DNA from 3 places in the Microbacterium sp. MMO-56 genome. Region 2 is predicted to be linked to each of the others. Evidence: predicted binding sites of a transcription regulator. Region 2 holds the regulator's gene; each other region holds the start of a gene.

Region 1 (10,529 bases), on a different contig from region 2:
ATGGTCGCCATGAGCCGCGCGCTCATGATGGACCCCTCGGTGCTCCTGCTCGACGAGCCTTCCGCGGGCCTGTCGCCGGTCCGTCAGGACGACGCGTTCATCCGCGTCTCCGACATCAACAAGGCCGGCGTCACGACGATCATGGTCGAGCAGAACGCCCGCCGCTGCCTGCAGATCTGCGACCGCGGCTACGTCCTCGACCAGGGGCGCGACGCCCATCAGGGCACGGGCCGTGAGCTGCTCAACGACCCGCAGGTGATCGGCCTCTACCTCGGCACGCTGGGAACCGACGAGGCCGCCTGACGCGCGGGCCCGCCCGCTCCCGCCCGCCCGCGCCCGTCTCCGCGCGTCCGCGCCCCCCTCCCGCGCGTCCGCGCCCGCTCCCACGCGTCCGCGCGTGGGTTTCCCATCACGGCGAGTGTCCACGACACGCTGCGGGCATAGAGCCGCGCCCCGCGCGTCGTGGACACTCGGCGGCCGTGGGCCGCGCGGAGCGGCGCGGCGCGGAACGCGCTCGCGTACGGGGGGCGGGACGGCCCCGACGGCCGCACGCAGGAGGACGAGCCCTGGCGAGTGTCCACGACGCGCCGCCTGGGGAGCTCCCCCTCCCGCGCGTCGTGGACACTCGGCGGATGTGGCGGGCGGCCGCGGGCGGGGGGGCGGGCGGGCGGGCGCGGGGGGCGGGAACGCGGACGGGCCCCGGATCGCTCCGGGGCCCGTCGGGTGCGTCGGGACTCAGCGAGTCTCGATGCGGGTGTGCATGTTGTCGGGACCGTACTGGAAGATCCCGATCGACGCCTCGGTCGGGTCGCCGTTCTCGTCGAACGTGACGGGGCCGGAGTATCCGTCGTAGTCCGGCACACCACCCGCGAGGATGATGTCGGCGCAGGCCGAGAAGGAGGTGCACTTCTCGCCGTCTCCCGAACCGCCGGAGACCTCCTGGAGCTTCGCGGCGATGTCGGCACCCGTGGTGGAGCCGGCAGCCATCGAGGCGAGGGCGAGCAGGACGACGGCATCGTACGACTCGGCCGCGTAGGAGTAGTCCTCGAGCGCGGTGTTGCCCGCCGCGGTCCACGCCGTGTTCAGGCGCTCCTTGAAGTCATCCTCGAGCACCGGTCCGGGCGTGGTGCCCTTCGCACCCTCGAGCGAGACCGACACATCCGTGCCCCACTGCTTGAGGTTTCCGTCGACGAGGTAGAAGTCCTTGGCCGGGAGCCCCGCGTTCACCAGCAGCGGCGCGATCGTCGCGAACTGGTCGAACGTGACGAGCACGACCGCGTCGGGCTTGGCCGCCGCGATCGTGGCGACCTGCGCGTCGAAGGAGCTGTCGCCGTCGTTGTACGACGCCTCGGCCACGACCTTGCCGCCGGTGGATTCGAACACCTTCTTGATGACGCCCTCGAGACCGGTGCCGTAGGCGTCGTTCTGGTAGATGATGCCGATGTTCTTGTGGCCGTCCTCCGCGATCAGGTTGCCCAGGACCTCGCCCTGCAGCAGGTCGCTGGGAGCGGTGCGGAAGTACAGCCCCTTGTCGTCCCAGGTCGTGAAGTCGGGAGACGTGTTGGCCGGCGAGAAGGTGATGATGCCCGCCGAGACGTTGCTGTCGAGGAAGAGCTTCGTGACGCCGGACGCCGCGGCGCCGATCATCGCGGAGACGCCCGCGCTCTGGAGCTTGGGAACGGTCGTCTCGAACGCCTTGTTGTCGGCGTCGCCGGAGTCCCCGGGGGTGAAGTCGATCGTCAGGCCCTTCTTGGCCTCGTTGACCTCGTTGACGGCGAGCAGGACTCCCGCCTCCTCGGGCGGGCCGAGGAAGGCCAGGCTGCCGGTCTGGGGCAGCACGCTGCCGATCTTGAGGGTGAGGTCCTCGGCAGGAGCCTTGCTACCGCTGGGCTCGGCCGAGGTTCCGCCTCCGGCGCAGCCGGCGAGGATGACGGCGCTGGCGGCGGTCACGGCGATGGCGCCGATCACCTTGCCCGCGCGCGAACGTGTGAAGACGCTCATGTTGCTCCTTGCTGTGAATGAACACGGGAGACCTCGGGAGGCCCACCCAGTGCGTCAAACCTAGTCGGCGGGGCGTCTCGCGAATGTTGCAATGCGTTAACGGTGTGAAACAGAAAAGTCACGGTGCGATAACGGTGCGGGACCGCGGATCGCGGCGCCCGGGCGTCCCGTCAGACGAGGTCGGTGACGTCGGATGCCCCGCGCGAGCGCCGGGCCGCGGCGAGGGAGTCCACTGTCAGCACCACGAGCGCGAGCCAGACGAGACCGAACCCGATCCAGCGCTCGACCGGCATCGGCTCGCCCATGATCCACCAGCCGGTGAGGAACTGCATGATCGGAGCGACGAACTGCAGCATCCCGATCACCGTCAACGGCGCGCGCCGCGCACCGGCGGCGAAGAAGAGGAGCGGAGTGGCGGTGACCGCACCGGCGAGGGTCAGCAGGACGGCGTGCCCCGCCCCCGCGTTCCCGAGGGTGATGCCGGTGGTGGCCCCGACGACGACGAGCTGGACGACGGCGATCGGGGCGAGCCACAGCGACTCGAGCGTGAGACCGCTGATGGCATCGACGCTCGGACCGATCTGCTTCTTGACGAGACCGTACGTGCCGAAGGAGGCGGCCAGCGTGAGGGCGATCCAGGGGAAGGCTCCGTATCCCACGATGATGACGCCCACGGCGAGCGCCGAGATCCCGATCGCGACCCACTGCGCCCGGCGCAGTCTCTCCCCGAGCACCAGCACGCCCAGCAGCACCGTCACGATCGGGTTGATGAAGTAGCCGAGGCTCCCCTCGATCACGTGCCCGGTCAGCGTGGAGATGAGGAACACCTGCCAGTTGACGTAGATGAGCGCCCCGGCCGCGATGGTCCACAGGACCAGTCGGCGGTTACGGAGGATCGCGAACAGCTTCGGCCAGGAGCGCGTGACGGTCAGCAGCAGCGCGCAGAACACCAGCGAAAACAGGATCCGCCACGCCACGACCTCCCACGGCCCGGTCGGCGCGAGCGTCAGGAAGTAGAGGGGCATGAAGCCCCACAGGAAGTAGGCGACGAAGGCGTACACGCCGCCCAGGGTCTCCTCCCTGCGCGCGGTGTCACCTGTCATGAGTCCTACCCTAGGACGGTCCTGACACTGCGGGACACGTCCGGGGGATGCGATCCTGCCGATCCCGCGCGAAATCCGGTCAACCGCGTGGAGCCGGGTGTCAGACGCGCTCGGAGAGGAACGCGACCTGCGCGCGCCACTGGTACCCCTGGCCGCCCTCGTGCTGGTTGAAGGGGTACACCTCGATCTGCTTGTCGTCCACGGCGTAGTGGTTGTACGCCGTGAACACCGTCGAGGGAGAGCAGATGGGATCGAGCAGCGCGACCGAGAACAGCGCCGGGGCGCTCGCCCGCGTCGCCATCGCGGTGCCGTCGAAGTACGAGAGCGTGCGGAAGACGCTCTCCTCGCGGCCGCGGTGGACGGCGAGGTAGCGCACGATCTCCTGGTAGGGGTCGGCGTCGGTCATCCCGACCGCCCGCTCGAAGGAGCACAGGAACGGGACGTCCGGCATGGCGGCGACCAGGCCATCCGACAGCCCCGCGGCCGCGAGCGCGATGCCGCCGCCCTGGCTGCCGCCGCACACGGCGACGCGCTCGGGGTCGACCCGGTCCATCCGTCGCACCGCGTCGACGGCCCGCACCGCATCGGTGAACACGCGCCGGTAGTAGTAGTCGTCGGGACTGTCGATTCCGCGCGTCATGAAGCCCGACACCGACGCACCGGTGCCGTGCGGGTCGGCCGTCTCGCCACCGCCGCCCCAGTGCGACCCCTGGCCGCGCGTGTCCATGACCAGATAGGCGTACCCGCACGAGGCGAAGCCGAGACGCTCCTCGGGGAATCCGCGCCCGCCGCCGTACCCGTTGAACTCGACCACCGTCGGCAGGCGTCCTGACGTGCCCGCCGGGACGAGGAACCAGGCCTTGATCGGATCGCCCGCGAACCCGGGGAAGGTGACGTCGTAGACCTCGACCGACGTGAGCGGCGCGTCGACCCGCGTGACGATCGGCTCGCCCCCGACGGCGCGCGCGTCACGCAGCGTGCGCTGCCAGAAATCGTCGAAGTCGTCCGGGATCGACAGCGGGGGACGGAAGTCGACGAGTTCGGACAGGGGCAGGTCGAAACGAGGCATGATCCGATGTTAGGGCGCGTCGCCGGGCGGGTCGGACCGCGCGCGGCGGGAGAACATCCCGAAGCCCGGAGAGACGACGAAGGGCCCGGATGCCGTGGCATCCGGGCCCTTCGATCGTGAGGCGTCTCAGCGCACGACGACCGCGAGCACGTCGCGGGCCGAGAGCACGAGGTACTCGTCGGCGCCGAACTTGACCTCGGTGCCGCCGTACTTGCTGTAGATCACGCGGTCGCCGACGGCGACGTCGAGCGGAACGCGGTTGCCGTTGTCATCGATGCGGCCGGGGCCGACCGCGACGACCTCGCCCTCCTGGGGCTTCTCCTTCGCGGTGTCCGGGATGACCAGACCGCTGGACGTGACCTGCTCGGCCTCGACCTGCTGAATGACGATCCGGTCCTCGAGCGGCTTGATGGAAACCGACACGGTGTACCTCTTTCTGGCGTGGGGCGTACTGCCGTTGACACGTAAAGACTGATTAGCACCCACCGGGGTGGAGTGCTAACGCAAGTCTAGAGCGCGGTTGGCACTCGTGCAACGCGAGTGCCAACTCCGTGACGCGCGCTCCGGTCACGACGTGCCTAGGCTGGACGGATGGACCTCGCTGAGCTCACCGCCCTGCTCACGCCGGAGGGACTCCGACTCGTCGACGAGCTCGGCACGATCGACGGCACCGACCAGGTCGCCGCCGCCGTCTCGCGCCTGCGCGCGGCCGGGCTCTCCCCCGACCTCGTGTCCGCGGCCGTCGGGCAGGCGCGGCTGCGCACGCGCGCGCGGCAGAAGTTCGGCGTCTTCGCCGATCGGATGCTCTTCACGCGGGCGGGTCTCGAACAGGCGACCCGCCTCGAGGTCGGGGCGCGTCACGCCGGGCGCTTCCGAGACGCCGGCATCGCCCGGCTCGCCGATCTCGGCTGCGGCATCGGCGGAGACGCCCTCGCCTTCGCCGGAATCGGCCTGGACGTCCTCGCCGTCGACGCCGACGAGGTGACCGCCGCTCTCGCCGCCTACAACCTGGCGCCCTTCGGTGACACGGCGCGCGTCCTGCACGCCCGCGCGCAGGACGTCGACCTCGGCGACGTGGAGGGCGTGTGGCTCGATCCCGCCCGTCGCACCGCGGGGCACACCGAGACGACCCGCGTGGGCGCCGGCGACTGGTCGCCGCCGCTCGAGTGGGTGTGGGAGCGCGCCGCGCAGCACCCCGCGGGCGTCAAGCTGGGGCCGGCCTTCGACCGGACGCTCGTCCCGGACGACGCCGAGGCCCAATGGATCAGCGTCGACGGGTCGACGATCGAGCTCGTCGTCTGGACGGGGCGGCTCGCGCGGCCCGGGGTCCGCCGCGCGGCGCTCGTGATCCGCGGCGGGGCGGCCGCGGAGCTCACCGGATCAGCGGATGCGGACGACGCGGACATCCGCGACCTCGGCCCGTACGTCCACGAGCCCGAGGGAGCGGTCATCCGGGCGCGACTGATCGGCGAGGTCGCCCGCTCGATCGACGCGGGGATGCTGGACCCGCGGATCGCCTACCTGACCTCGGACGCGCCCGCGCTGCTGCCGGACGGGTCGCCCCACCCGTTCGTCCAGAGCTTCCGGGTGCGCGAACGACTGCCCAACGATCCGAAGGCGCTCGGGCGGGCGCTCCGCGAACGCGGCATCGGCACCCTGGAGATCAAGAAGCGCGGCGTCGACGTCGATCCCGCGAAGCTCCGCGCGACGCTGAAGCTGCGCGGATCGGCATCCGCGACGCTCCTGCTCACCCGCGTCGGCGACCGGCGCCTGACCCTTCTCGCCGATCGGGTCTGAACCCGACGGAGTCCTCGGCGACGGGGGCGCGCGGACTCAGCCGAACAGCGGCCCCTGGGTCGAGGCCCACCACAGCCAGCCGGCGCTGTAGACGAGCGAGGCGAGGCACAGGCACAGCGCCCAGACCGCCATCTGGCGCGACTCCCAGGGGCGGCGCAGGGCGACGATCGCGAAGCCGATGCCGACGAGGCCGATCGGGAAGCCCCAGCCGACGACGAACGACACCGCCAGCGCGCTGAGCCCGAAGAACAGCGCCCACGGCGCGCTGCGCGGCAGTGCCGCCGTGGCCGGAGGGGGCGCCGCCCACTCGGCGTCGGTGCGCACCGACGCGGTGATCGGCACGGGCTCGGTCATCTCGCGCCGGAAGCCGCCGCGGTGCTCCCCCGGCAGGGCGGACGTCTCGGCGGCGGCGATGTCCTCGGACGGGACGTCGACGCGCGGGCCGGCCGGGGATGTCGGGGCGGGCGGGGCTGCGGGCGCCGACGCCGCGGGCTGCCCGGGCGCGTCGGACGGGGTCAGCGCGTCCGGAGGCGTCATCTCGATGCCTCCTCGACGTCGGCGGCGGATCGTTCGGCGATCTGGATCTCGGTGACGGGCAGGGTCGAGTCCGCCCCGAAGGCGAGGGTCGAGGGCCTGTGCCCGTTGACGATCAGCTGTGCGGCGAGAGCCGCGATCATCGCACCGTTGTCGGTGCACAGGCTGAGCGGCGGGATCCGCACGGCGACGCCGGCCTCCTCGGCACGGGCGAGGGCGACCTCGCGCAGGCGCCGGTTGGCGATCACGCCGCCGCCGAGGAGGAGACGCGGCACGTCATGGCGAGCGCAGGCATCCAGCGCCTTGGTCACGAGCACGTCGACCACGGCCTCGCGGAACGAGGCCGCCACGTCGGGGACGGAGACATCGCGGCCCTCCGCCTCGGCCTGCTCGACCCAGCGCGCGACCGCGGTCTTGAGCCCCGAGAACGAGAAGTCGAAGCGGTGCTGCGCCATGTCGGACGCCCGCGACAGACCCCGGGGGAAGCGGATCGCGTCCGGATCTCCCGTCGCCGCGGCACGGTCGATCTCGGGCCCGCCCGGGTAGGGAAGCCCGAGGATGCGGGCGATCTTGTCGAACGCCTCCCCGGCGGCATCGTCCATCGTCTCGCCCAGGAGCTGCACGTCCGACACCAGGTCGCGCACGAGCAGCAGCGAGGTGTGCCCGCCGCTCACCAGGAGAGCGACCGTCGGGTAGTCCACCTCGTCGCCGGCGAGCAGATCGGCGGCGATGTGGCCGACGAGGTGGTTCACCGCGTACAGGGGCGTGCCGAGGCTGACGGCGAGGGCCTTCGCGGCGCCGACGCCGACCATCAGCGCACCGGCGAGACCGGGCCCGCTGGTCACGGCGACGGCGTCGAGGTCGGCCAGCTCGATGCCGGCCTCGACGACGGCCGCCTCGATCGCCGGCTGCAGCGCTTCGAGGTGCGCGCGCGCCGCGACCTCGGGGACCACGCCGCCGAACCGGGCGTGCTCGTCCATCGAGCTGGCGATCGTGTTGCTGAGCAGGGTCCGACCGCGGACGATCCCGATGCCGGTCTCGTCGCAGCTCGTCTCGATGCCGAGCACGAGGGGTTCGCGCGGCGTCTGGGCGACCGTCATCGGCGTCCTCCGTCACATCGGCAGGCCGGACCGCGGGTGTCGGCCCCGGCGGCGGGCCAGGCGGCCGATCCGGCCTGCTGTCGGAACACGATCATGCGCAGACCCCCGCATCGAGCCCGTCGTCCCGGGCGGCGGCCCACGCCACGAGGTCGAGCGTCATCACGATCGCGTCGACGTCGTCGGGCTGGTAGTACCGGGGGCGGCGACCGATCTCGACGAAACCCTCCGAGGCGTACAGCGCCTCGGCGGCGGGGTTGTCGGCGCGCACCTCGAGGAAGAGCTCCCGCGCCCCGCGCTCCCGCGCGAGGTCGGCGAGCGCGCGCAGCAGCGCCCGCCCCCGCCCGCGGCCACGCCACGCCTCGGCCATCGCGATGGTCTGGATGTCGGCGTCGGAGCTGCCGCGCACCGCGCGGACACCCCCGTACCCGACCACGCGTCCCGTCTCGACGTCGACGAGGTAGCCGCCGTGCGCCGACGCGACCTCCGCGTGCATCATCGCCTCGCTCCAGGCGTCCGACGGGAAGGACGCCCGCTCGAGCTCCATGATGGCGGGCACGTCGGCGACGGTCGCGGGGCGCAGGCTCACGTGCCCACCCGCTTCCGCGCGGCGGGGAGGGTGACATCGGGCGCACGCAGGTACAGCGGCTCGGTGCCGGAGAGCTCGCGCCCCGCGAGGCGCGCCCGCCCCGCGAGGGTCGCGAGCATCGCCGCGGAGATCGCCGTCACGTCGTACCGGCGCGCACCCGCCGCCGCGAGGGCGGAGTCGATGTCGTCGCGCGGCGTCAGCGCGGGGCCGGCGATGCGCACCGGGATGCCGTCGTCGTCGAGCCCCTCGTAGACGGAGTAGGCGAACTCGCGGCGCCGGGCGTCGGTGACCACGGCGAAACGGGCGGGGTCGGCGAACGGGTCCGCCAGCGCCGCGCCCACGAGGATGGCGAGAGCGGCGGCGTCGTGACTCGGCACGGGGATCACCGGCACGCCGCGGCCGAGGGCGAAGGCCCGGGCGGCGGCGATCCCGACCCGCAGTCCGGTGAAGGGTCCCGGGCCCATCCCCGCGGCGACCGCGGTGATCTCGACCGGGCGGGCGGGCGAGGTCGTTCCGACCGGACCGTGGGAGGCGTCCGCGAGCGCCGTCTGCAGGAGCGTGCCGATGATCTCGGCGTGACCGAGCGGGTCGTCGTGGGAGGCCTCGGCGCGAACCACCCCGTCGTCCTCGACGACGGCGACCGTCGTCGCGAGGGAGGTGTCGATGCCGAGGATCACGCTTCCAGGGTAGTCGGCGCGGATCACGGCGCGCCCCCGGGGCCGCTCAGCCGCGGGAGCGGCGCGAGATGCGGACGCGGCGCGGAGCGGCGTCCTCCATGTCGGCGATGTGGTGGCCCGCGGTGCCGCACGCGGTGTCGACCCCTGTTCCGGACCAGCCGCGGTCGATCTCGACCTCCCACCAGACGTCGGCGACCGCGGCGGCGTAGGGCGCCGCCCATTCGGCGACCACCACCGAGCGGTCGAAGTCGATGTCGAGGTCGTCGAGCTCTCCGTCGGTCCCGAGGCGATACGCGTCGACGTGCACCAGCGCGGGGCCGGCGGCGAGCGAGGGGTGCGTACGGGCGATCACGAACGTGGGGCTCTGCACCGGCCCGCGCACGTTCAGGGCCGCGGCGATCCCGCGGGTGAGGGTCGTCTTGCCCGCACCCAGCGGACCGGTGAGCACCACCAGGTCGCCGGCGGCCAGGGCCGCCCCGAAGGCGCGGCCGAGCTCGTCCATCGCGGCGACCGAGTCGACCTCGCGCTCCCCCACGAAGGCATCCAGTCCGGCCATCAGGCACCACCTCTCCGCGTCCGCGTGCACGACTCCGGAACAACCGTCGGGGCGGCTCCGGCATTCCGCGCGGTCACGCCGCCGCCGGCCCGGAGGCGCACGGATTCTCCGGAGTTGTGACCGCACCCGCGCGGGCAGCGCACCGGCGGGCGCGTGTCACCGCGTGACCTCGCGCCGCGGAACGCGCGGCCCGATGCGCGTGACGATCTCGTAGTTGATGGTCGCGGCGGCGTCCGCCCACGCCTCCACCGGGGGCGCGCCGAGAGTCGGGTCGCCGAAGAGGACCGCCTCGTCGCCGACCGCCACCGGGTGGTCCCCGACGTCGACGACGAACTGGTCCATCGCGATGCGGCCCGCGACGGGGAAGACCTGCCCGCCGATGCGGACCGCCGCCCCGCCGGACGCGGCGCGAGGGGCCCCGTCGGCGTATCCGACGGGCACGAGCGCGAGCGTCGTCTCGGCCTGCGTGCGGTGCGCGTAGCCGTAGGACACCCCCTGCCCGGCGGGCACGCGACGCACGGCGGCCACGGCGGCACGGAGGGTCATGGCGGGGCGAAGGCCCAGATCGCTCGACGTCCGATCCGCGAACGGTGAAAGCCCGTACATCGCCACCCCGACGCGGACGGCGTCGAACCTCGCCTCCGGGAGGGCGATGGCGGCGTGGGAGGCGGCGAGATGCCGCAGGCGCGGGGTGAGGCCGTACGTCGCGGCGAGCGCGAGGGCGTCGCGGAACCGGGCGACGGCGGCGCGGTCGTCCTCGACGCTGGTGTTCGACAGGTGGCTGAAGACGCCGGCGATCCGCAGCTTGCCGATCCGCTCGAGCCGGGCCGCCTCGGCGAACACGATCGGCGCGTCGGCGGGGGCGATGCCGTTGCGCCCGAGCCCGGTCTCGACCTTCAGGTGGACGGCGACGGCGCGCTCGGCGGACGCCGCGGCCGCGGCGGCCTGGAGCTGGTCGAAACTCGAGATCCCCAGCTCGATCCCGGCGGCGGCCGCCTCCGCGAAGGACATTCCCGGGGCGTGCAACCAGGCCATCACGGGCGCGTCGATCCCGGCACGGCGCAGGGCCAGCGCCTCGGGGATGTCGGAGACGCCGATGCGGGAGG
Region 2 (10,466 bases):
AACAGGACCGGTCCGGGGGCGGCGGCGCGCTGCTCCTCGACCGTGCCCGCGACGGCGACCGTGTTCGCGTCGATCCGACCATGGAAGTCGTTGACCCCGAGCACCGTCAGCTCGACGGGCGGCTCGGCCGCGGCCAGGCCGACGAGCACCGGGTCGTGATCGCTCGAGCGGTAGGCATCCGGCGCGTAGAACTCGGTGCCGTGCGAACGGAAGCGGCTGTACTCGAGGGCCACCGACTCGCCGGAGTTGATGTTCCAGATGTCCGCGCCCGTGGCGCGCGCCTTCGCCGCGCCGCTCAGCAGGATGTGGTCGAGCGAGCCGCTCAGCCCGTCGAAGCTGTACGACGAGCTGCCGACGTCGAAGGCCCGGGCGGCGTCGACGTAGCCCGCGTCGTAGAGCACCTGGAGCGGGTCCTCGGAGGTGTACGAGTTGAAGTCTCCGGCGAGAGCGACCGACGCCGTGTCGCCGCGCACCTGGTCGACCCAGTCGCGCAGGGCGGTCGCCTGTCGCACGCGCGACTCGTTGGACGAGCCCTGCCCGTCGCCGGTGTCCGCGTCGCCGGGCCACGGGCCCGCCGAGCCCTTCGACTTGAAGTGGTTGACGACGAAGAGGAACGGCGCTCCGCCGTCCGCGGGCGCGAACGTCTGCGCGATCGGTTCGCGCGCGTTCTGGAAGGCCTCGCCGTCGTCGCTCTGGTCGCCGAGCGCCCGGGAATCGCCGACGCGATCCACGGCCGCGGTGCGGTAGATGATCGCGTTGGTGATCACGTCCTGCTCGGCGGCGGGCGGGAGATCGGCGGACGAGGGGACGAACGACCACGTCCCGGCACCGGCTGCGGCGTTGAGGGCGTCGACCAGGGTCGACGTCGCCTCGTCGGTCGTCTCGCCGAGCGCGGCGGAGTTCTCGATCTCCATGAGCCCCACGACGTCGGCGTCGAGCGCCCCGATGGCGGCCACGATCTTCGACTGCTGGCGCTCCAGGTCGCCGGCATCCCACGCCCCGCGCTGCGGGCAGCCCTCGCGCACCGTGACGCCGTCGCCCAGGCGATCCCGGTACGGCACGCAGGACGGGTTCTCATCGCCGAGGGTCGTGAAGTAGTTGAGGACGTTGAACGAGGCGACCCGCACGTCGCCGCCGACGGCGTCGGGCGCCGCGGTCCGCGTGTCGGCGAAGACCACGCCGTCCGTCCCCGATCCGTCGCCCGGCAGGGGTGCGGTCGGGTTCAGCTTCCACGTGTCGTTGCGCCAGTCGAGGACGACGGGCTCGGTGAACGTCACCGAGGCTCCGACGATGACGGGCTCCGCGAGGGAGACGTACGCGGGGGTGAGCGCGCTATTCGCAGCGGACAGGTAGTTGATGCTCGTCCCATCGTCGAGCGTGACCGCTCGGGCCGCGTTGTCGGCGACGATCGCCGCCGACTCCTCGGAGCCGGGCCGTGCACCGTCAGTGGGCTGGCGCAGCGGCGCGTCGCCCGCGGCGAGGCCCACCTCGCCGTACTGGTTCGTGGCGTAGGTGTTCGTGACGGTGAACGAGCCCTGCGGCTGGAGGAGCATGGACTCGAGGGACTCGCGCTGCGCCGCATCGGCCGGCCACGTCACCAGGGCGGGCGCGGGGGCCGTCTGCGCGTCGATGTGCTGCGCCGCGCCGGGTGCGACGGTGATCTGCGTGAGACCGTGCCACTCGGACACCGTGCCCGTGACGCGCACGGTGTCGCCCGGCGCCACCTCGCCCGTGGCCCCCGGGGCGTAGACGAAGACGGCGTCGGACGCGGCGTGCGCGCCGAGGTCGAGCGCGCCGCCGGTCCCCGCGGTCTGGATCACGTACCCGTCGTACCCGCCCGTGGGGTAGTGCGCGGTGACCACGCCCTCGGTCGTGACGGTCTGCCCGACGAGGGCCGAGGCGTCGCCCGTCCCTTGGATCTCCGCGATCGTGGCCACGATCGGGTCCGTCGGATCCGTCGGATCGGTCGGGTCCGTTCCGAGCCCCGTCGGAGTCGGGGCGCCCACCGTGAAGTCGGCGGCGTTGTCGCCCGTGTTGGCGAAGGCTGCGGAGCGGGAGACGCTCGTCGCGTTGCTGGTGCCGGGCGCCGCGCCCGACCCGGCGAAGTGGGTCGCGCCGCCCCAGCCGACGAAGTCGACCACCTCGGGCAGATCGACGAGTGCCGTGGATCCGGAGAGCGCCGTCGTCGACGACACGAGCGCGACCTTGCCCTGCGAGCCGGAGAGCGGGATCGATCCCTCCACGTCCGCGGTGAACCGCGGCAGGGACGTGTCCGCGCCGGAGGCTTCGCCGATGAGGATCTGGCCTCCGCCCGGCACGATCACGCCGGTGAGCGCGGTCACCTGCCACGACCCGCCCGTCGCCGAGGCATACTGCACGCTGTAGCCGGAGAGATCGACCGGGGCGTCGGTGACATTCGCGAGCTCGATGAAGTCGCGGTCGTAGACCCCCTGCGCGTTCCCGCCGCCGCCGTAGACCTCCGAGATGACGACCGGAGCCGAGGGGGACACGGCGGCCTGTGCGGTCGCCGGGGCGAGCAGCACGCCCGCGACGACCGTCGAGAGCGTCGCGGCGATCGCCAGCGCTCGAGGCGTCCTTCGACGGGATCGACCCGGGACGGGGCGAGGGGACGGGGATGCCGGGGCGGGCTGCGCGAACGTCACGATGTCTCTCCGAGTGCCGGGCGAGCACGACAGGGGGGTTCGCGCAGAGGACGCCCGACGAATTGAGCATCATGGGTGACCACGGAGCCTGACAAGGCGCACATCGGTTAACTCTTTCTCATACGTCCGTCCACTGGCGTGTCTGCGCCGGACGGGTTATCGTTCGCGCGTCCGCGCGCCTGCGCAGGGTGTCCGCCGATCGCACCACCCGCGCGCCGGTAGACTTGCGGGAACATGTCCCCGCGCGCCCTGAAGCCTCTCGAGCCGTCTGCGACCCCTCCAGAGCTGATCCGCAATTTCTGCATCATCGCCCACATCGACCACGGCAAATCGACCTTGGCCGACCGCATGCTGCAGATCACCGGCGTCGTGTCCGACCGCGACATGCGGGCGCAGTACCTCGACCGGATGGACATCGAGCGCGAGCGCGGCATCACGATCAAGTCGCAGGCGGTGCGGATGCCGTGGGCCACCGATGCGGGCACCTTCGCCCTCAACATGATCGACACGCCCGGCCACGTCGACTTCACATACGAGGTCTCGCGCTCCCTCGCCGCCTGCGAGGGCGCGATCCTCCTCGTCGACGCCGCCCAGGGCATCGAGGCGCAGACCCTCGCGAACCTGTACCTCGCGCTCGAGAACGACCTGCAGATCATCCCGGTCCTCAACAAGATCGACCTGCCCGCCGCCGATCCCGAGAAGTACGCCGCCGAGCTCGCGAACCTCATCGGCGGCGACCCCGCCGACGTGCTGCGCGTCTCCGGCAAGACCGGCATGGGCGTCGAGGAGCTCCTCGACCGCATCGTCGAGCAGATCCCCGCGCCGGTGGGCGACCCGACGGCCCCCGCCCGCGCGATGATCTTCGACTCCGTCTACGACGCGTACCGCGGCGTGGTGACCTACGTCCGCATGGTGGACGGCAAGCTCGAGCCGCGCGAGCGCATCCAGATGATGTCGACGCGCGCGACGCACGAGCTGATCGAGATCGGCGTGTCGAGCCCCGAGCCGGTGCCCACCAAGGGCCTCGGCGTCGGCGAGGTCGGCTACCTCATCACCGGGGTGAAGGACGTGCGCCAGTCGAAGGTCGGCGACACGATCACGAACCAGCGCAAGCCCGCCACGGAGGCCCTCGCCGGCTACACCGACCCGAAGCCGATGGTGTTCTCGGGCATCTACCCGATCGACGGCAGCGACTACGCCGACCTGCGCGAAGCGCTCGACAAGCTGAAGCTCTCGGACGCCTCGCTGCAGTACGAGCCCGAGACCTCCGTGGCCCTCGGCTTCGGGTTCCGGTGCGGGTTCCTAGGGCTCCTGCACCTGGAGATCATCACCGAACGCCTCTCACGCGAGTTCGACCTCGACCTGATCACGACGGCGCCGTCCGTGACCTACGAGGTCACGACGGACACCGGCGAGCAGGTCGTCGTCACGAACCCGAGCGAGTACCCGGACGGCCGTGTGGCCTCGGTCTCCGAGCCCGTCGTCAAGGTCGGCATCCTGCTCCCGAAGGACTACGTCGGCACGGTCATGGAGCTCTGCCAGCAGCGTCGCGGCACGCTGCTCGGCATGGAGTACCTCTCCGAGGACCGCGTCGAGCTGCGCTACAACATGCCGCTCGGCGAGATCGTCTTCGACTTCTTCGATCAGCTGAAGTCGAAGACGCAGGGGTACGCCTCGCTCGACTACGAGCCCGCCGGCTCGCAGGAGGCCGACCTCGTGAAGGTCGACATCCTGCTGCAGGGCGAGAAGGTGGATGCGTTCTCCTCGATCGTCCACCGCGAGAAGGCCTACGCGTACGGCACTCTGATGACCGAGCGCCTGCGCAAGCTCATCCCGCGCCAGCAGTTCGAGGTGCCGATCCAGGCCGCCATCGGGGCGCGCATCATCGCCCGCGAGAACATCCGCGCGATCCGCAAGGACGTGCTCGCCAAGTGCTACGGCGGTGACATCACCCGCAAGCGCAAGCTCCTCGAGAAGCAGAAGGAGGGCAAGAAGCGCATGAAGATGGTGGGCCGCGTCGAGGTGCCGCAGGAGGCGTTCATCGCCGCCCTCTCCGGCGACGTCGAGACGAAGAAGTAGCTCGGTAGGCTGGTTGTCATGCGTCGTGGGAACTTCCAGGAGGGCACGGTCGACTACGCCGCGGTGGGAGCGACCAGCGCCCACGATCTGATGTCGTATCCGCCCGAGCAGAGCGTGCCCGCCGAGGCGTCCTGGCGCATCGGCAGCGGACAGGAGCGCTTCGAGACCTCCGCCGACGCCCTGCTGTCGTGGGCGGCGTTGCGCGGTGCGGGGCTCACGATCAGCGACGTGCGACCCGCCGCCGGCCCGATGTACTCGGGAGTCGGGTTCGATGCCGAGGGGATGCCCGTCGCGCCGAGCCGTCTGGAGGCCGACCAGCGCTTCGACGCGGACGGGACGCCCTACGTCGCCGCCGGCACGACCATCCGCGTCCACGGCCGGGTGAAGGGGATGAACGCCGACGGCGAGCTGCGCGTGATCTCCGCGACGGAGGAGCCGCGCCGGGTGGCGTTCGCCCTCGGCACCGTCGGCGGCTCGGTCGTCAGCGGCGAGGAGTCGTTCGCCGTCGAGTGGGCCGACACCGACGAGGTGCGTTTCGTGGTGCGCGCGTTCGACCGGCCGATCGCGCCGGCGTACCGCCTGCTGCCGCCGCTGCTGAAGCGTCGTCGCCGCGAGCTCTTCCAGGGCTACCTGCGCGCGGTCTCACCGATGTTCACGACGCCGTCCTGATGGGATCGGCTCTCCCGATCGGCGACCCCGCCCCACCGGACGGCGCGCTGCCCGACGACATCGTCGTCGACGCGGATCGCGACTTCGGCGTGTACCTGCACGTGCCGTTCTGCCGCGTGCGCTGCGGGTACTGCGACTTCAACACCTACACGTCGACCGAGCTGCGCGGCGCCCGCCAGGAGGACTACGCCGACGAGGTGCGACGGGAGATCGAGCTCTCGCGGCGCGTCCTGGCGGATGCCGGGCCGCTCCGCCCCGCCCGGACCGTGTTCTTCGGGGGTGGGACGCCGACCCTCCTTCCCTCCGGGCACCTCGGACGGATGCTGGCGGACGTGCGTGACGCCTTCGGGCTCGCGGCGGGGGCGGAGGTCACCGTCGAGGCGAACCCCGACACGGTCGACCCGGCGATGGCGCACGAGCTGGCGGCCGCCGGCGTCACGCGGATGTCCATCGGGATGCAGTCGGCCGTGCCGCACGTGCTCCGTGCGCTCGATCGGACGCACGACCCCGAGAACGTCGCCGTGGCGGTGGACGCCGCCCGTGCAGCGGGCCTCGACGTCAGCGTCGACCTGATCTACGGCGCGCCCGGCGAATCGCTCGCCGACTGGGAGACGTCGGTGCGGGCGGCGCTCGCGCTCGCGCCCGACCACATCTCCGCCTACGCGCTGATCGTCGAGGAGGGAACGCGCCTGGAGCGCGAGATCCGACGCGGCGAGGTGCCCGCGCCCGATGACGACCTGCAGGCCGACATGTACGACCTCGTCGACGAGCTCCTCGGGGCGGGCGGGTTCGCGTGGTACGAGGTGTCGAACTGGGCCACCGCGCCCGAGCACCGCTCGCGGCACAACCTCGCGTACTGGCGCGGGACCGACTGGTGGGGATACGGCCCGGGAGCGCACAGCCATGTGGACGGACTGCGGTGGTGGAACGTGAAGCATCCGGCCGCGTACGCGCAGCGCCTGGCGGCGGGGGAGTCCCCGGCCGCGGCGCGGGAGCGTCCGGACGCCGCGGCTCGACGTCTGGAGGACGTGCTGCTGCGCTCCCGGATCGCCGAGGGCCTCGCCGTGTCCGAGCTCGAAGGCGAGGGTCGCCACGCGGTGGCGGCGCTCATCGCCGACGGGCTGATCGACGGCTCCGCCGCCGTGCGCGGGCGGGTCGTGCTCACCCGGCGCGGCCGACTGCTCGCGGATGCCGTGGTGCGCGCTCTCACCGCCTGACCCCCGGAACCCCGCGCCGAGCGCACTCCGGCGTGCTCGACCGACGTGCGTCGCCGGGCCGCGGTAAGATTGGCACTCGACAGTGCGGAGTGCCAATGCTCCGGCGGGAGGAGGAACGATGGTCTCGGAACGCGGCCTGCAGGTCCTCCGCGCGATCGTGCAGGACTACGTCGACACGAACGAGCCCGTCGGGAGCAAGACGATCGTCGAGCGCCATCAGTTCGGCGTCTCCGCGGCCACCATCCGCAACGACATGGCGCTGCTGGAGGACGAAGAGCTGATCGCGGCCCCGCACACCTCGTCGGGTCGGGTGCCGACGGACAAGGGCTACCGGGTCTTCGTCGACCACCTGGCGGAGCTGCGTCCGCTCTCCAGCGCGCAGCGCTCGGCGATCTCGACGTTCCTCGCCGACCCCGTCGATCTCGACGACCTGCTCATGCGCACGGTGCGCGCGCTCACCCGGCTGACCGGGCAGGTCGCGATCGTCCAGTACCCGTCGTTCTCCCGGGCGCGCGTCTCGCACGTCGAGTTCGTCCATCTGGGGGGTACGCGCATCGTCGTCATCGTCGTGACGGACACGGGCCGGGTGTCGCAGCGGGTCGCCCTGCTGCAGACCGAGCTCGAGGACGCCGACGTCGCGGCGGTGCGCAGCGCCGTCGCCGCCCTCGTCACGGGCAAGCCCGTGGCCGCGGCCGCCCAGGCGATCGCCGAGCTGTCGGCCTCGCCCGCCGGATCCTCCCGGGTGGATGAGGCGGTCCGCACCGTGGCGCGGATCGTCGCGGAGGAGCTCGAGGACTTCCGCCAGGACAGACTCGTCATGGCCGGCAGTGCGACGCTCGCACGCCGGGAGGGCGACTTCCGCGGCAGCATCTCGCCGCTGCTGGAAGCGATCGAGGAGCAGGTGACCCTCCTGCGCCTCATGGGGGAGATGGTGGCCGACGATCAGGGGCTCGCCGCGAGCATCGGACGCGAGAACGCCTCGTTCGGGCTCGGCGAGGCCTCGGTGGTGACGGGTGACTACGACGGCGCCGGCAGCCGTGCGCGCGTCGGTCTGCTCGGCCCCACCCGCATGGACTACCCCACGAACCTCGCGGCGGTCCGCGCCGTCGCGCTCTACCTCAGCCGCCTGCTGGACGAGGACGACTCGTCCCGCTGAGCGGCACGCACGAAGACAACCACCGCGCCCGAGGGGCGCCGAAAGGCGATTGTGGCCGACCACTACGAAGTACTGGGTGTCGCGCGAGACGCGAGCCCGGACGAGATCAAGAAGGCGTACCGGCGGCTCGCGCGCGAGCTCCACCCCGATGTGAACCCCGGTGCGGAGGCATCCGAGCGCTTCAAGCTCGTCACGCACGCGTACGACGTGCTGTCCGACCCGGAGCAGCGTCAGCGCTACGATCTCGGGGGCGACGGCTCGCCCTTCGGCGGCGGTGCCGGGAACTTCGGCGGCTTCGGCGACATCTTCGAGACGTTCTTCGGCGGGGGCGGCGGCGGCCGCGCCGGACGACCGCGGTCCCGGCGCGAGCGCGGGCAGGATGCCCTGGTGCGCGTCACCCTGGACCTTCGCGACGTCGTCTTCGGCACGCACCGTGATCTCGACGTCGACACGGCGATCCTCTGCGAGACCTGCGAGGGATCGTGCTGCCAGCCGGGCACCCAGCCGGTCACCTGCGACATCTGCCACGGCTCCGGTCAGGTGCAGCGCACGGTGCGCAGCCTCCTCGGGAACGTGGTCACCTCGCAGCCGTGCGCGACGTGTCAGGGGTACGGCACGACGATCCCGTACCCGTGCGCGACGTGTCAGGGTCAGGGTCGTGTCCGCGCGCGCCGCACCGTGTCGGTCGACATCCCCGCCGGCGTCGAGACCGGCCTGCGTCTGCAGCTGCCCGGATCGGGCGAGGTCGGCCCCGCCGGGGGCCCGAACGGCGACCTGTACCTCGAGGTGACGGTGGCTCACGACGAGGTGTTCAGCCGCGACGGCGACGACCTGCTTGCGACGCTCGAGGTGTCGATGCCCGATGCCGTCCTCGGTACGCGCACCACGATCACCTCGCTCGACGGTGAGGTCGACCTCGAGGTCCGCGCGGGCGTCCAGTCCGGCGACGTGCTGACGATCAAGGGCCGCGGCATCACGCCGCTGCGCGGCGGAGCGCGGGGCGACCTGCGGGTCGGCGTGCAGGTCGTGACCCCGACGAAGCTGGATGCCCGCTCGCGCGCGCTCATCGAGGACTTCGCCAAGAAGACCAAGGCCCCCGGACCCCAGCTCGCGCAGTTCCACCAGGGACTGTTCTCGAAGCTGCGCGACCGCTTCCGGGGCTGACGCGTGGCGCTGCACTTCCTCGCGGAGGCGGACGCGAGCGTGTCGCGGCCGGGCGACGACAGGTTCACGCTCGCCGCGACGCTGGCGGATGCGCGCCCCGGCGACACCGTGACGCTGCGCGGCGCGGAGGCCCACCATGCCGTGGTCGTGCGGCGGGTGCGCGTCGGCGAGGCGGTCACGGTCGGCGACGGTCGCGGCGTCTGGGTGACCGGCACCGTGAGCGAGCCGATCGCACCGAAGCAGCTGTCCGTCCTCATCGACGGGCGCTCCGACGTCGCTCCGGCGTCGCCGCGACTCGTGCTCGCGCAGGCGCTCGCGAAGGGCGACCGCGACGAGCTCGCGGTGCAGGCGGCGACCGAGCTCGGCGCCGACGAGATCGTGCCGTGGCAGGCGTCGCGCAGCGTGTCGCGCTGGGACGCGGCCAAGGCACAGAAGGGCGTGGCGCGCTGGGGCGCGATCGTCCGCGAGGCGGCGAAGCAGGCGCACCGCGCCTGGGTGCCCGAGGTGGCAGAGCCGGCCACCACGGCGCAGCTCGCCGCCCGCCCGAACTCCCGCCTCCTGGTCCTCGAGCCGACGGCGGCGACGGCGTTGACCACGGTCGACGTGGATCCCGACGGCGCCGACGACCTCGTGCTCGTCGTCGGACCCGAGGGAGGCATCTCGTCCGACGAGCTCGACGCCTTCGTGGCCGCCGGTGCCACGCCGGTCCGACTCGGCGACACCGTCCTGCGCACCTCAACGGCGGGGCCGGCCGCGATCGCACTCCTGAACGCCCGACTCGCGCGCTGGTGAGCCTGGACGCCGCGTCGAGGGGGCCCCTCCTGCCGTCCGGGCCCGCGAATAGACTGGGTGTATGAGCGAACCGTCGATCTTCACCCGGATCTACCAGGGCGAGATCCCCTCCGAGATCATCGCCGAGACCGAGAACACGTTCGCGATCCGCGACATCGCGCCGAAGGCGCCCGTCCACCTGCTCGTGATCCCCAAGACGGCCGAGTACCGCAACGTCGTCGAGCTGGCGGCGGGGGACCCCGCGCTGCTGACCGAGATGATCGGGCTCGCGCGGTCGCTCGCGGCCGAGCACGCCGACGGCGACTTCCGCCTCGTCTTCAACACCGGCGCCGGTGCCGGTCAGACGGTCTTCCACGTGCACGCGCACGTGCTGGCCGGAGGGCTCACGGAGGGCGGCCTCGGTGAGTGAGGGATCCGGTCCCGGAGCCGACGGCGAGGTCGTCGAGCGCATCTACGCGGACGGGGTCGCGATGGTCCAGCTGCTCGGTCCGCAGGACCGGCTGCTCCGGGTGGTCGAGCGGGAGCACCCGCGCGTCCAGGTGCACGTCCGGGGCAACGAGATCACCCTGTCCGGCGAGGCGGCGGACGTGGCGCGCGCCCGCGCGCTCGTCGACGAGCTGATCGCCCTGTCGCGCACGGGTCAGGGGCTGGACCCCTCGGACGTCGTCTCCAGCGAGCGGATCCTCCGCGGCGAGACGGGCCAACGTCCCTCGGAGGTCCTCGGCG
Region 3 (10,529 bases), on a different contig from region 2:
GACAGCGCCGCCTCCCCGCCGGTCGACGAGGCCGTGCACGCGCGCATCCAGGTCACGATCCCCGTGGCCACCCTGACGGGTCTCGCCGACGAGGCGGGTGAACTCACCGGCCACGGAGCGATCGACGCACGCACCGCCCGCGGAATCGCCGCCACGGCCCGCGGCTGGGATCGACTGTTCGTCCACCCGACGAGCGGCGCCGTCCTCGCGGTGGACCGCTACCGCCCCACGAGCGAGCAGCGCCGGATGCTGCGCGCCCGCGACGAGCACTGCAGGTTCCCCGGATGCCGGCAGCCCACCCCACGGTGCGACATCGACCATACGGTGGCACGCGCCCACGACGGTCCCACCGAGATCGCCAACCTCGCGCACCTGTGCCGACGGCATCACATCCTCAAACACCACTCCGCCTGGCGGGTGCGCCAGCGACCCGGCGGGGTCCTGGAGTGGACGAGTCCCACCGGCCGGGTCTACGACGACCGCCCGGCGCGCACCCTCACGTTCGAACCGCCGCCCTTCTGATCAGGGCCGTCGCCCGGCCATCGCCCGGCCATCGCTCGTCGTGATGGAATGTCAGCATGCACGACAACGCGCTCTCGATCGTCCTGGACGGCACTCCCGACCTGCCGAGCGCCATCCTGCAGGCGCTCTATCGCATCACCGGACGATCGACGGTCGAGCTCCGGCGCGACATCCTCGCAGGCGAGGCCGTCTACACCGCGCCCCTGTTCGGCACCGACCACATCGACGTGGTGCCGAGACTCGAGAAGACGATCGCCTACCTCACCGACCTCGGCGCTCCCTTCCGGATCGTCGAGTGGGTCGACGGCGTGAGCGACGAGATCTCCGCCGACACGATGCGGGACATCCTCGAGGGGACCGCCGGCGAGTTCGCCTGACCCACGGGATCGACCAGCGGGATCCACCGCCGGGATCGACCCGCCGGACCACCCCGCCGGCATCACCCCGCGGACATCACCCCAGGAAGGGCGTCACACCCCGCCGCCGCCTCCTCCGCCGCCACCGCCGCCCGCGGAGCCGCCGCCGCCCGAACCGCCCGAGGTCGACGACGACGAGGACGCGGCTGCGGAGAGCGACCCGATCCCCGCCGAGAACGCCGACGCGTCGAACGCTCCTGTGCCGTAGTACCAGTAGGGGCCCGCGGCACCCACCGCGGTGTACAGCACGGCGAGCTCGCGCGACCACTCCTTCTCCTGCCCGAAGACGACGGCGTACGGCAGCAGCTTCTCGTACAGCTCGAGCTTCTGGCGGGGGTCGGTGACGTCGACCGGGGCGCGCTCGGCTCCGCGCGGCGATTGCAGCATGCGGATGCGATCCGCCTCCGCCCACTGGATGAACTCCTCGAGGCCCCGCAGATGGTCGCGAGCCTCGGCCCCCGCCGCGCTCAGCGGGCGACGGACGACGAGCGCGATGACCAGAAAGAGCACGAGCCCGGACCCGATGATCACCAGCACCGGCACGACCTCGCGCGTACCGCGACCGATCGCGAGCATGCCCAGCACGAAGACGAGCGCCAGCGAGAGCAGCGCGACCCCGATCGGCAGTGCGCGCGCACCGGCGCGGACGGTGCGCCGCATGCCCCGGGCCGTGAGGTCCTTGTCCGCCGCGGTGAGGATCTTCTGCGCGGCCGAGGAGAAGCGCGTGTCCTGCGAGCCGAACTCGTACCTGTCGCCGGGCGCACCGCCGGGGAACAGGCCGTCGAGCAGCATCCGCCCGTCGCCGTCCGCGCGCGTCGGATCGATGAGCTCGGCGGCCAGCTTCGTCTTGCCGTTCCATCTCCGCTCGCCCTCGACGATGCGGATCGAGCCCGCAACGGCCTGCTCCAGCACTTCGGCGGGGATCGCCTTCGACCGCTGCTGCAGCAGCACCGCGCTCTGCAGGGCATCCAGACCTCTCGGCGGGTCGTACTCCGCGATGATCGTCGGCCGCCCGGGCTCGTCCGCGAGGCCGCGCCGCCGGGCGCGGATCGCCAGCACGCCCGCACCGACGACGCCGAGTCCGGCAATCGCCTGCAGCCATCCGAACGGGGTGGCGAGGTAGGTCGAGTCGAACACCGTGAACGCGCCGGGGGCGAACCCGACCGCCATCGTCAGCGTCTCGTAGGGGGCCAGCGCACCGGACTGCGCCGTGATGACCACGCCGCCGCCGTCCTCGTCCGACGACGTGATCGAGGCGCACTCCGCCGTCGCCCCCTGCGCACCCTGGTAGCAGGACTCCCGCCCGGTCAGCGCGCCGGCCAGCTCCGCCGGCACGTGCAGGCGGGCGGTGACCGAGCCGAACGGCTGCGCCCAGTCCACGCCGTTGACATCCCAATAGAACTCCAGCCCAGTGTCGGGGAAGTCCCACGTCACGTTCTCGAGCGTGTACGTGATCACGTACGTCTGACTGCCGTGCACGTACCCGTCCGCGCGCGAGACGACGGAGAACTCGTCGTCGACGTCCTCGACCTCGGATGCCCGCGGCGCGCCGTTCTCATCGGTGACCGACACGAGCCGCGCGTGCAGGGGCTGGTCGTTGTACGTCGCCGGGATCGCGCGCCGGATGCCGCGGTTCTGATCCGTCTGCGGGAAGTCCGCGACGATCGTCTCGACCACCCGCAGCAGGCTCGAGCCGTCGTCGGCGCGGGAGAGCGTGTAGTCGGCGTCGAAGGAGTCGAAGCGGAAGTCGTCGACATCCGCCGGGCGCACGCTCAGCACCGACACGGCCGACGGAGCCGACCCCGCACCCTCACGCGCTCCCACGAGCGCCGGCGTCGCCGCCGCCCCCGTCAGCACCAGCGTCACGAGGAGGCCTCCGACGACGGCGGCCAGGGCGGTCAGGGGGCCACGCATCCGGCTCATGCCCCCACCCTAGGCTGTGGCGCCGGGGCCTCCGTGCGGGCGCCCCGCCGGGCTCGGCGCTACTACAGTGGACGCCATGACCGACCGCCGCCTCGCCATCGCCGCGTGGGAGAGCCTCTTCCGCGCGCAGCACGAGGTGCTCCGCGATATCAGCGGCGACTTCCACGACGACGACCTGTCCCAGGCCGAGTACGACGTGCTGCTGACGGTGACCCGCGGCGATGCCCGCAGCGCCCGGTTGCGCGACGTGACGGCGAACATGCTCATCAGCCAGCCGAGCGTGTCGCGCCTCGTCGATCGGATGGTCGCCCGGGGCCTTCTCACCAAGTGCCCCGACCCGCAGGACGGGCGTGGCGCGATCGTGCGCGCCACCGATGCCGGCGCCGCCGCCTTCCGCCGCGTCGCGACCACGCACGGCCGATCCATCGCGGATCGGATGTCGGCCCTCGACGAGGACGAGCTCGGCCAGCTCCAGGCGCTCACCGCGAAGCTCCGCCGGAACGGCTGAGCCGGACGCGCGACAGCCCCGATCCGATGCGGATCGGGGCTGTCGCGCGCGTGTCACTGCTCGACGGGCTGCGGCTCCTGCGAGCTCTCGTGAGCGCGGATGGTCGGGGCTCCCGCGTCGGAGACGACCTGCACCTTGCGGGGCTTGGCCTTCTCGCTCACCGGGATCGTGACCGTCAGCACACCGTTGCTGTAGGTCGCGGCGATCCCCTCGGTGTCGATCCCCTGGCCGAGGTTCAACTGGCGCAGGAAGCTCGCGGCCTCGCGTTCGCGGGTGATCCACTTCACTCCGTCACCCTCGGGGAGCGTGCGCTCGGCGCGGATCGTCAGCAGCTGGCCGTCCACGTCGATGTCGACCGACCCCGGGTCGATCCCCGGCAGGTCGGCACTGAGCACGTAGTGGTCGCCGTCGCGGTAGAGGTCCATCGGCATCCGGCGCGGGCCGCGACGCGTGTCGAGGAGACTCGACGCGAGGCGGTCGAGGTCACGGAACGGATCGTATGTGGCCATCGTTCTCTCCTTGTCTCTCGGATCTGAAACTTGAGTCACATGGACTCAACTAAGCTCAGATTAGCACTCGGGCATGGAGAGTGCCAACGGTTCTCGGACGGCGAACATCACCTCGCCGACTCCGCGCCTGCGGCGGGGAGAAGTCGCGCGTCAGCACTCGATGACGTTGACCGCGAGGCCGCCCTCACTCGTCTCCTTGTACTTGTGGGACATGTCGATGCCGGTCTGGCGCATCGTCTCGACGACGGCGTCGAGCGACACGAAGTGCTCGCCGTCGCCGCGCAGCGCGAGGCGTGCCGCCGTCACGGCGGTCGAGGCGGCGATGGCATTGCGCTCGATGCACGGGATCTGCACGAGACCGCCCACGGGATCGCACGTGAGCCCCAGGTGATGCTCCATCGCGATCTCCGCCGCGTTCTCGATCTGCCGGTTCGTCCCGCCCATGACGGCGGTGAGCCCCCCGGCCGCCATCGCGCACGCGGATCCGACCTCCGCCTGGCACCCGCCCTCGGCGCCGGAGATCGACGCGTTCGCCTTGAAGAGGGATCCGAGGGCGGCGGCGGTGAGGAGGAATCGCCGGATGCCACGGCGGCGGTTCGCCTCCGCGAGCACCGCCGCGTCGGCCCCCGCCGTCGACGCCGCGGTCGCGGTCGCCGGCGCGTGGAGACCCAGCAGCGCCGACCCGACGAGCTCGCCGTAGGGGGTGACCGCGGTCGCCGACCCGAGGCCGGAGTCGGCAAGGAAGCGCCACCAGTACATCGCGACGGCGGGGACGATGCCGGCCGCCCCGTTCGTGGGCGCGGTGACGACGCGGCCACCCGCGGCGTTCTCCTCGTTGACGGCGAGCGCGAAGGCGCCGAGCCACTCTCCGGGCAGCTCGCGGCCGCCGCTCGCCTCCGCCTCCTCGAGCTGGGCGCGGATGCGCCCCGCGCGACGCGTGACGTGGAGCGCGCCGGGCAGCACGCCCTCTGCGCCGAGGCCCGCGTCGACGCACGACGACATCGCGTCCCAGATCGCGTCGAGTCCCGCCGCGACCTCGCTCTCACCGCGCAGCGCCTCCTCGTTGCGCCGCGCCGCCTCGGCGATCGTCAGCCCCTGCTCGTCGCAGATCCCGAGGAGCTCGGCCGCGCTCCCGAAGGCGAGCGGGAACGCGGTCGCCTCGACCGCCGGCCCCTCGCCCTCCCGCCGGATGAAGCCGCCGCCGATCGAGTAGTAGGTCTCCGCGGCCCGCTCCGCACCGGACGCATCCCACGCCCGCAGCGTCATCGCGTTCGGGTGACCGGGGAGGCGGGTGCGCGGCAGGAAGGCGATGTCCGCGCGCTCGAACGGGACCGGGACGCGGCCCGCGAGCAGGAGCTCCGCGCCGTCCGGCCACGTCGTCCAGGCGCCGCGCACGAGGGCGGGGTCCACCGTCTCCGGCTGGTGGCCCTGCAGGCCGGCCACCACCGCGTCGGGCGTGCCGTGGCCGATTCCGGTCGCCCCGAGCGACCCGTACAGCTCGCACGTCACGCGGGTGATCCCGCCCTGCGGGGCCACCCGCTCGGCGAAGTCGCGCGCGGCGCGCAGCGGCCCCACGGTATGCGAGCTCGACGGTCCGACACCGATCGAGAACAGCTCGAACGCCGAGACGTAGGCACCCATTCTGCGAGCCTACGTCCGATGTCCGGAGTGCGCACCGCACCCGTCGCGGGGCCCGCCCCTAGGCTGTCTCCAGGCGGAAGGAGCCCCGATGACCGCGCTGACCTCCCTGGAGACGGACCGGACGGCGGCCCTGGCCGCCGCGGAAGCGGCGGGGCGGGTCGACGACGCCTTCCACCGGCGCTTCGACGCGCAGTTCCCCCGCCTGCACGGACTCTTCTCCCGCCTGTACGGCGAGCGCGCCGACGGGCAGGAGCAGCTGTCCCGCGCGGTCGCCGAGGCGTCGTCGGCGTGGAACGCGCGCCCGCTCGAGCTCAAGGCGCGGGACGCGCTCCGCGAGGCCGATCCGGAGTGGTTCCAGTCCGAGCGGATGCTCGGCGGCGTCTGCTACGTCGACCGCTTCGCGGGGAACCTCGCCGGCATCCGCGACCAGATCCCGTACTTCCGCGACCTGGGCCTCACCTACCTCCACCTGATGCCGCTGTTCGCGAGCCCCGGCGACCACGGCGCCGAGAACGACGGCGGCTATGCCGTGTCGAGCTACCGCGAGGTCGCCCCGAGCCTCGGCACGATGGCCCAGCTGACCGACCTCGCCGCGGACCTGCGCACCGCCGGGATCTCGCTCGTCGTCGACTTCATCTTCAATCACACCAGCAACGAGCACGAGTGGGCGCAGCGGGCGGTGGCCGGCGACCCGGAGTTCGCGGACTTCTACCTGATCTTCGACGACCGCGAGATGCCCGACGCGTACGAGCGCACGACGCGCGAGATCTTCCCCGACGACCACCGCGGATCCTTCGTCCAGCTGCCCTCGGTGGACGGCGCCCCGGGCCGGTGGATCTGGTCGACGTTCTACCACTACCAGTGGGACCTCAACTACGCGAACCCCGCGGTGTTCCGCGCAATGGCCGGAGAGATGCTCTTCCTCGCCAACCGCGGCGTGGAGGTGCTGCGGATGGATGCCGTCGCCTTCATCTGGAAGCGTCTGGGCACCTCCTGCGAGTCGCTACCCGAGGCGCATCTTCTGCTGCAGGCATTCAACGCGATCCTGGCGATGGCGGCGCCGGGCATGGTGTTCAAATCCGAGGCGATCGTCCACCCCGACGAGGTCGTCACCTACATCTCGCGCGAGGAATGCGAGCTGTCCTACAACCCGCTGCAGATGGCGCTGACGTGGGAGGCCCTCGCCACCCGCGACGGCCGGCTGCTGCAGGACGCCCTCGAGAACCGGCACGCCCTCCCGCCCGGCACCGCGTGGGTGAACTACGTGCGCAGCCACGACGACATCGGATGGACGTTCGCCGACGAGGACGCCGCGGCCCTCGGCATCGACGGCTACGCGCACCGCCAGTTCCTCAATCGTTTCTACACCGGGCGCCACGACGGAGGCTTCGCGCGCGGCGTGCCCTTCCAGGAGAACCCCGCGACGGGCGACGCCCGCGTCACCGGGACGACCGCGTCGCTGGCGGGGGTCGAGGCGGGCGATCCCGGCGGCGAGGACCGGATCGTGCTCGCCCACGCCCTGGCTCTCTCGACGGGGGGCATCCCACTGCTGTACCTGGGCGACGAGGTCGCGCAGCTCAACGACTACTCCTACGCCGACGATCCGCTGCGTCGCGGCGACACGCGCTGGGTGCACCGGGGCAACCGCCCCCGCGACCAGTACGCGCGACGCGACGATCTCGAGACTCCCGCGGGCCGGGTCTTCCGCCGACTGACGAAGCTGATCTCGGTGCGTCAGACGACGCCGGAGCTCGCGGGCAACGACCTCGTGGGATTCCGCACCCCGCACCGTTCGGTCGTCGGATATCAGCGGTCCGGCGAGACGACGCGCGTCCTGGCCCTCGCCAACGTCGGCGACGACCCGGTGCACATCGATCCGCTGACGCTGTCGGGCTTCGACCGCACCGCGTTCGACCTGGTCCACGACATCGACGTCGACCTCGACGTCGGCATCGTCCTCGCCCCGCACGGCTTCACCTGGCTGCGGGTCACGCCGCTCTGAGGCGATGCGCGCGGGGAGGCCCGGACGATCCGTCCGGCCATCCGTGACCGCGGGCTCGTTCGTCCGGCACTGACCCGCTTCCTTGCGCGAGGCGGGTGCGGACGTATTGAATGGCCGTCAGCCCACGTGGCGGTCCGCGCATCCAGACGGGAAGTGATACCGGTGGCATCCACCGTGTTCGAAAGACTCGCACCGGCGGCATCCGTCGTCGCGCACAGCCTCCAGACGACGGCGTCGGCGGTCTTCTGGACCGAGGATCTGCCCGCCTCGATGCGCCCGGACCGTCCGGCTCTGCAGGGCACCGTCCGCACCGACCTCGTGATCGTCGGCGCCGGCTACACGGGACTGTGGACCGCGCTCCTCGCGAAGCTGCGCGACCCGCATCGCCGGGTCGTCGTCGTGGAGGCGCAGCGGGTCGGATGGGCCGCCTCCGGCCGCAACGGCGGCTTCTGCGAGGCGAGCATCACGCACGGGCACGAGAACGGCGCATCACGCTGGCCGGACGAGATCCACACGCTGGAGCGGCTGGGGGTGCAGAACCTGGACGCGATCGAGCGCACCGTCACGGACCTCGGCCTCGACGTCCAGTTCGAACGGACCGGCATGATCGCGCCCGCTGTCGAGCCGCACCAGCTCGCCTGGCTCGACGATTGGCGGGCCGAGGCCGCGGGCGACCCCGACCTGGCCTACCTCGACGGCTCGGCGCTGCGCGCCGAGATCGATTCCCCGACCTACCTCGCCGGCATCTGGGAGAAGCGCACGTGCGCGCTCGTGCATCCTGCGCGCCTGTGCGCCGAGCTCGCCCGCGCGGCCGAGGAGCGGGGCGTCGAGATCTTCGAGCGATCCCTCGTGACCGGCATCGACGCCACCGGCGGCGGCGTGACGGTGACCACCCGCGGTGGCCGCGTCGAGGCCGAGCAGGCGGTGCTCGCGACGAACGTCTTCCCCTCGCTCCTCACGCGCAACCGGCTCATGACGGTCCCCGTCTACGACTACGTCCTCATGACCGAGCCGCTGACCGACGCCCAGTGGGATGCGGTGGGGTGGCGGGGCCGACAGGGCGTCGGCGACATGGCGAACCAGTTCCACTACTACCGTCCGACGCGCGACGGCCGGATCCTCTTCGGCGGGTACGACGCGCTCTACCACTACGGCCGGCGCGTCGACCCCCGGTACGAGAACCGCCCCGACGTGTGGGCGCGGCTCGCATCGCACTTCTTCACCACGTTCCCTCAGCTGGAAGGTCTGCGGTTCTCGCACCAGTGGGCTGGAGCGATCGACACGTCGACGCAGTTCACGGCGTTCTTCGGGACGGCCCGCGGCGGCCGCATCGCCTACGCGGCGGGCTTCACCGGTCTGGGCGTCGGATCGACGCGGTTCGCCGGCGACGTCATGCTCGACCTGCTCGCGGGGGAGGACACGGAGCGCACCCGACTCGAGATGGTGCGCAAGAGGCCTCTGCCCTTCCCGCCCGAACCGGCCGCGGCGCTCGGCATCGCCCTCACCCGCTGGTCGCTCGACCGGGCCGACCACAACGAAGGGAAGCGCAACATCATGCTGAAGACCCTCGACGCCCTCGGCCTCGGGTTCGACTCGTGAGCGTCGAGGCGCAGGAGCTCGACCCGGGCGCGGTCGTCTCGGCCCTCTCCGTGGCCGTGCCGCTGACCCCGGTGCCGGCCGACCTGATCATCGCGGGCGAGCCTCGGACCGGATCGGTCGACCTCGACGAGGACCTCGGTCTCGGCGTGTGGGAGATGACCGCGGGAGCCATGCGCGACGTGGAGATCGACGAGGTCTTCGTCGTGGTGGCGGGGACGGCCACCGTCGAGTTCGTCGCCCCCGCCCTCCCGAGCATCGACCTCGTGCCCGGCTCGGTCGTCCGGTTCGAGTCCGGCATGCGGACGGTCTGGACCGTCCACGAGACCCTGCGGAAGGTCTACCTCGTCTGAGCCGCCCTCAGCCGCGCGTCCGAGCGAAGGGGTCGAACCCGTCGGGCAGCAGCGGCACGGGCGCGACGGAGCTCTCGATCTCGAGGTACGCGCCCGTCGCTGCCGATTCCTGCGCCGAGAGCATGACGTCGAGCACGTGGTAGCCGAGCTCGCCGGTGGCCACGTGCGGCCGGTCCTCGGCGATCGCCCGCGCCATGTCGAGCACTCCGAGGCCCCGCCCGACCACGGCGCCCTCGCGCTCGATCTCGATCCACTCCTGCGACGTCTTCATGCCGTCACGGAGGACACCCAGCGGCTTCACGTACGCGATGCGCCCGTCGAACTGGTTCGGGTCGGGCAGGACCATCGTGCCCTCGGACCCGTGGATCTCTACCACGCCGTGACGCTCGAGCGCCGAGTCGAAGCTCAGCAGGTGCGTGCCGTGCTGGCCGCCCGCGAACGAGGTGAGCACCTGGACGGTGGAGGGGACCTCCACCGGGAAGGTCTCGCCCGCTCGGGGCCCCGTGTGGATCGTGCGCTCGAGGCGAGGACGCGAGCCGCGGGCCGCGACACCGGCGATCGGCCCCAGCAGGCTGACGAGAGCGGAGAAGTAGTACGGGCCCATGTCCAGGAGCGGACCGGCGCCCTCGGCGAACAGGAACGCCGGCTCCGGGTGCCACAGGTCGGGGCCCTGCGTCTGGAAGGCCGTCTGGACGAACAGCGGCTCGCCGATGACACCCGCCTGGATCGCCCGCTTCGCGGACTGGAACCCGGGGCCGAGCAGCGTGTCGGGGGCGGAGCCGATCCGCACGCCAGCGGCCTCCGCGTGGGCCAGCAGCGCCTTCGTCGAGGCGCGGTCGAGGCCGATCGGCTTCTCCGTCCACACGTGCTTGCCCGCGGCGACCGCCGCCTCGGAGACGGCGACGTGGACCGCGGGGATCGTGAGGTTGACCACCAGGTCGACGTCGGGGTTCGCGAGGACGTCCTCGGCGGTGCCCCACGCGGCGACGCCGTGCTCCTCCGCCTTGGCGCGGGCGCGCTCGGGCAGGAGGTCGCCGACCGCCGTGACGGTGACGTCGG

What was found. Region 2 encodes HrcA, which represses chaperone genes, less so after heat shock. Its sites were predicted from a motif close to TTNGCACTCGNNNNNNNCGAGTGCNAA; they were not measured.
Region 1: a site for HrcA is predicted at 4,694-4,720, ahead of groES (co-chaperone GroES). Genes of this name have one in related genera too.
Region 3: a site for HrcA is predicted at 3,939-3,965, ahead of WFI00_RS04590 (Hsp20/alpha crystallin family protein). Genes of this name have one in related genera too.

Annotation. Positions count from the first base shown of each region.
Region 1 covers NZ_JBBCVW010000002.1:134,711-145,239, reverse strand. Annotated here, with positions in the region: gene WFI00_RS02385 (ABC transporter ATP-binding protein) at 1-303, shown strand, start outside; gene WFI00_RS02380 (ABC transporter substrate-binding protein) at 736-2,001, opposite strand; gene rarD (EamA family transporter RarD) at 2,172-3,104, opposite strand; gene WFI00_RS02370 (acetylxylan esterase) at 3,205-4,173, opposite strand; gene groES (co-chaperone GroES) at 4,300-4,596, opposite strand; gene WFI00_RS02360 (class I SAM-dependent methyltransferase) at 4,765-5,970, shown strand; gene WFI00_RS02355 (hypothetical protein) at 6,007-6,507, opposite strand; gene tsaD (tRNA (adenosine(37)-N6)-threonylcarbamoyltransferase complex transferase subunit TsaD) at 6,504-7,604, opposite strand; gene rimI (ribosomal protein S18-alanine N-acetyltransferase) at 7,696-8,190, opposite strand; gene tsaB (tRNA (adenosine(37)-N6)-threonylcarbamoyltransferase complex dimerization subunit type 1 TsaB) at 8,187-8,867, opposite strand; gene tsaE (tRNA (adenosine(37)-N6)-threonylcarbamoyltransferase complex ATPase subunit type 1 TsaE) at 8,914-9,423, opposite strand; gene alr (alanine racemase) at 9,580-10,529, opposite strand, start outside.
Region 2 covers NZ_JBBCVW010000017.1:59-10,524, forward strand. Annotated here, with positions in the region: partial or broken gene WFI00_RS14110 (ExeM/NucH family extracellular endonuclease) at 1-2,663, opposite strand, end outside; gene lepA (translation elongation factor 4) at 2,898-4,742, shown strand; gene WFI00_RS14120 (DUF1990 family protein) at 4,761-5,411, shown strand; gene hemW (radical SAM family heme chaperone HemW) at 5,411-6,628, shown strand; gene hrcA (heat-inducible transcriptional repressor HrcA) at 6,747-7,784, shown strand; gene dnaJ (molecular chaperone DnaJ) at 7,836-8,948, shown strand; gene WFI00_RS14140 (16S rRNA (uracil(1498)-N(3))-methyltransferase) at 8,952-9,740, shown strand; gene WFI00_RS14145 (HIT domain-containing protein) at 9,802-10,149, shown strand; gene WFI00_RS14150 (PhoH family protein) at 10,211-10,466, shown strand, end outside.
Region 3 covers NZ_JBBCVW010000003.1:270,247-280,775, reverse strand. Annotated here, with positions in the region: gene WFI00_RS04610 (HNH endonuclease signature motif containing protein) at 1-522, shown strand, start outside; gene WFI00_RS04605 (hypothetical protein) at 579-899, shown strand; gene WFI00_RS04600 (DUF2207 domain-containing protein) at 993-2,861, opposite strand; gene WFI00_RS04595 (MarR family winged helix-turn-helix transcriptional regulator) at 2,938-3,369, shown strand; gene WFI00_RS04590 (Hsp20/alpha crystallin family protein) at 3,423-3,878, opposite strand; gene WFI00_RS04585 (L-serine ammonia-lyase, iron-sulfur-dependent, subunit alpha) at 4,029-5,519, opposite strand; gene WFI00_RS04580 (alpha-amylase family protein) at 5,608-7,521, shown strand; gene WFI00_RS04575 (NAD(P)/FAD-dependent oxidoreductase) at 7,684-9,120, shown strand; gene WFI00_RS04570 (cupin domain-containing protein) at 9,117-9,470, shown strand; gene WFI00_RS04565 (Gfo/Idh/MocA family protein) at 9,478-10,529, opposite strand, start outside.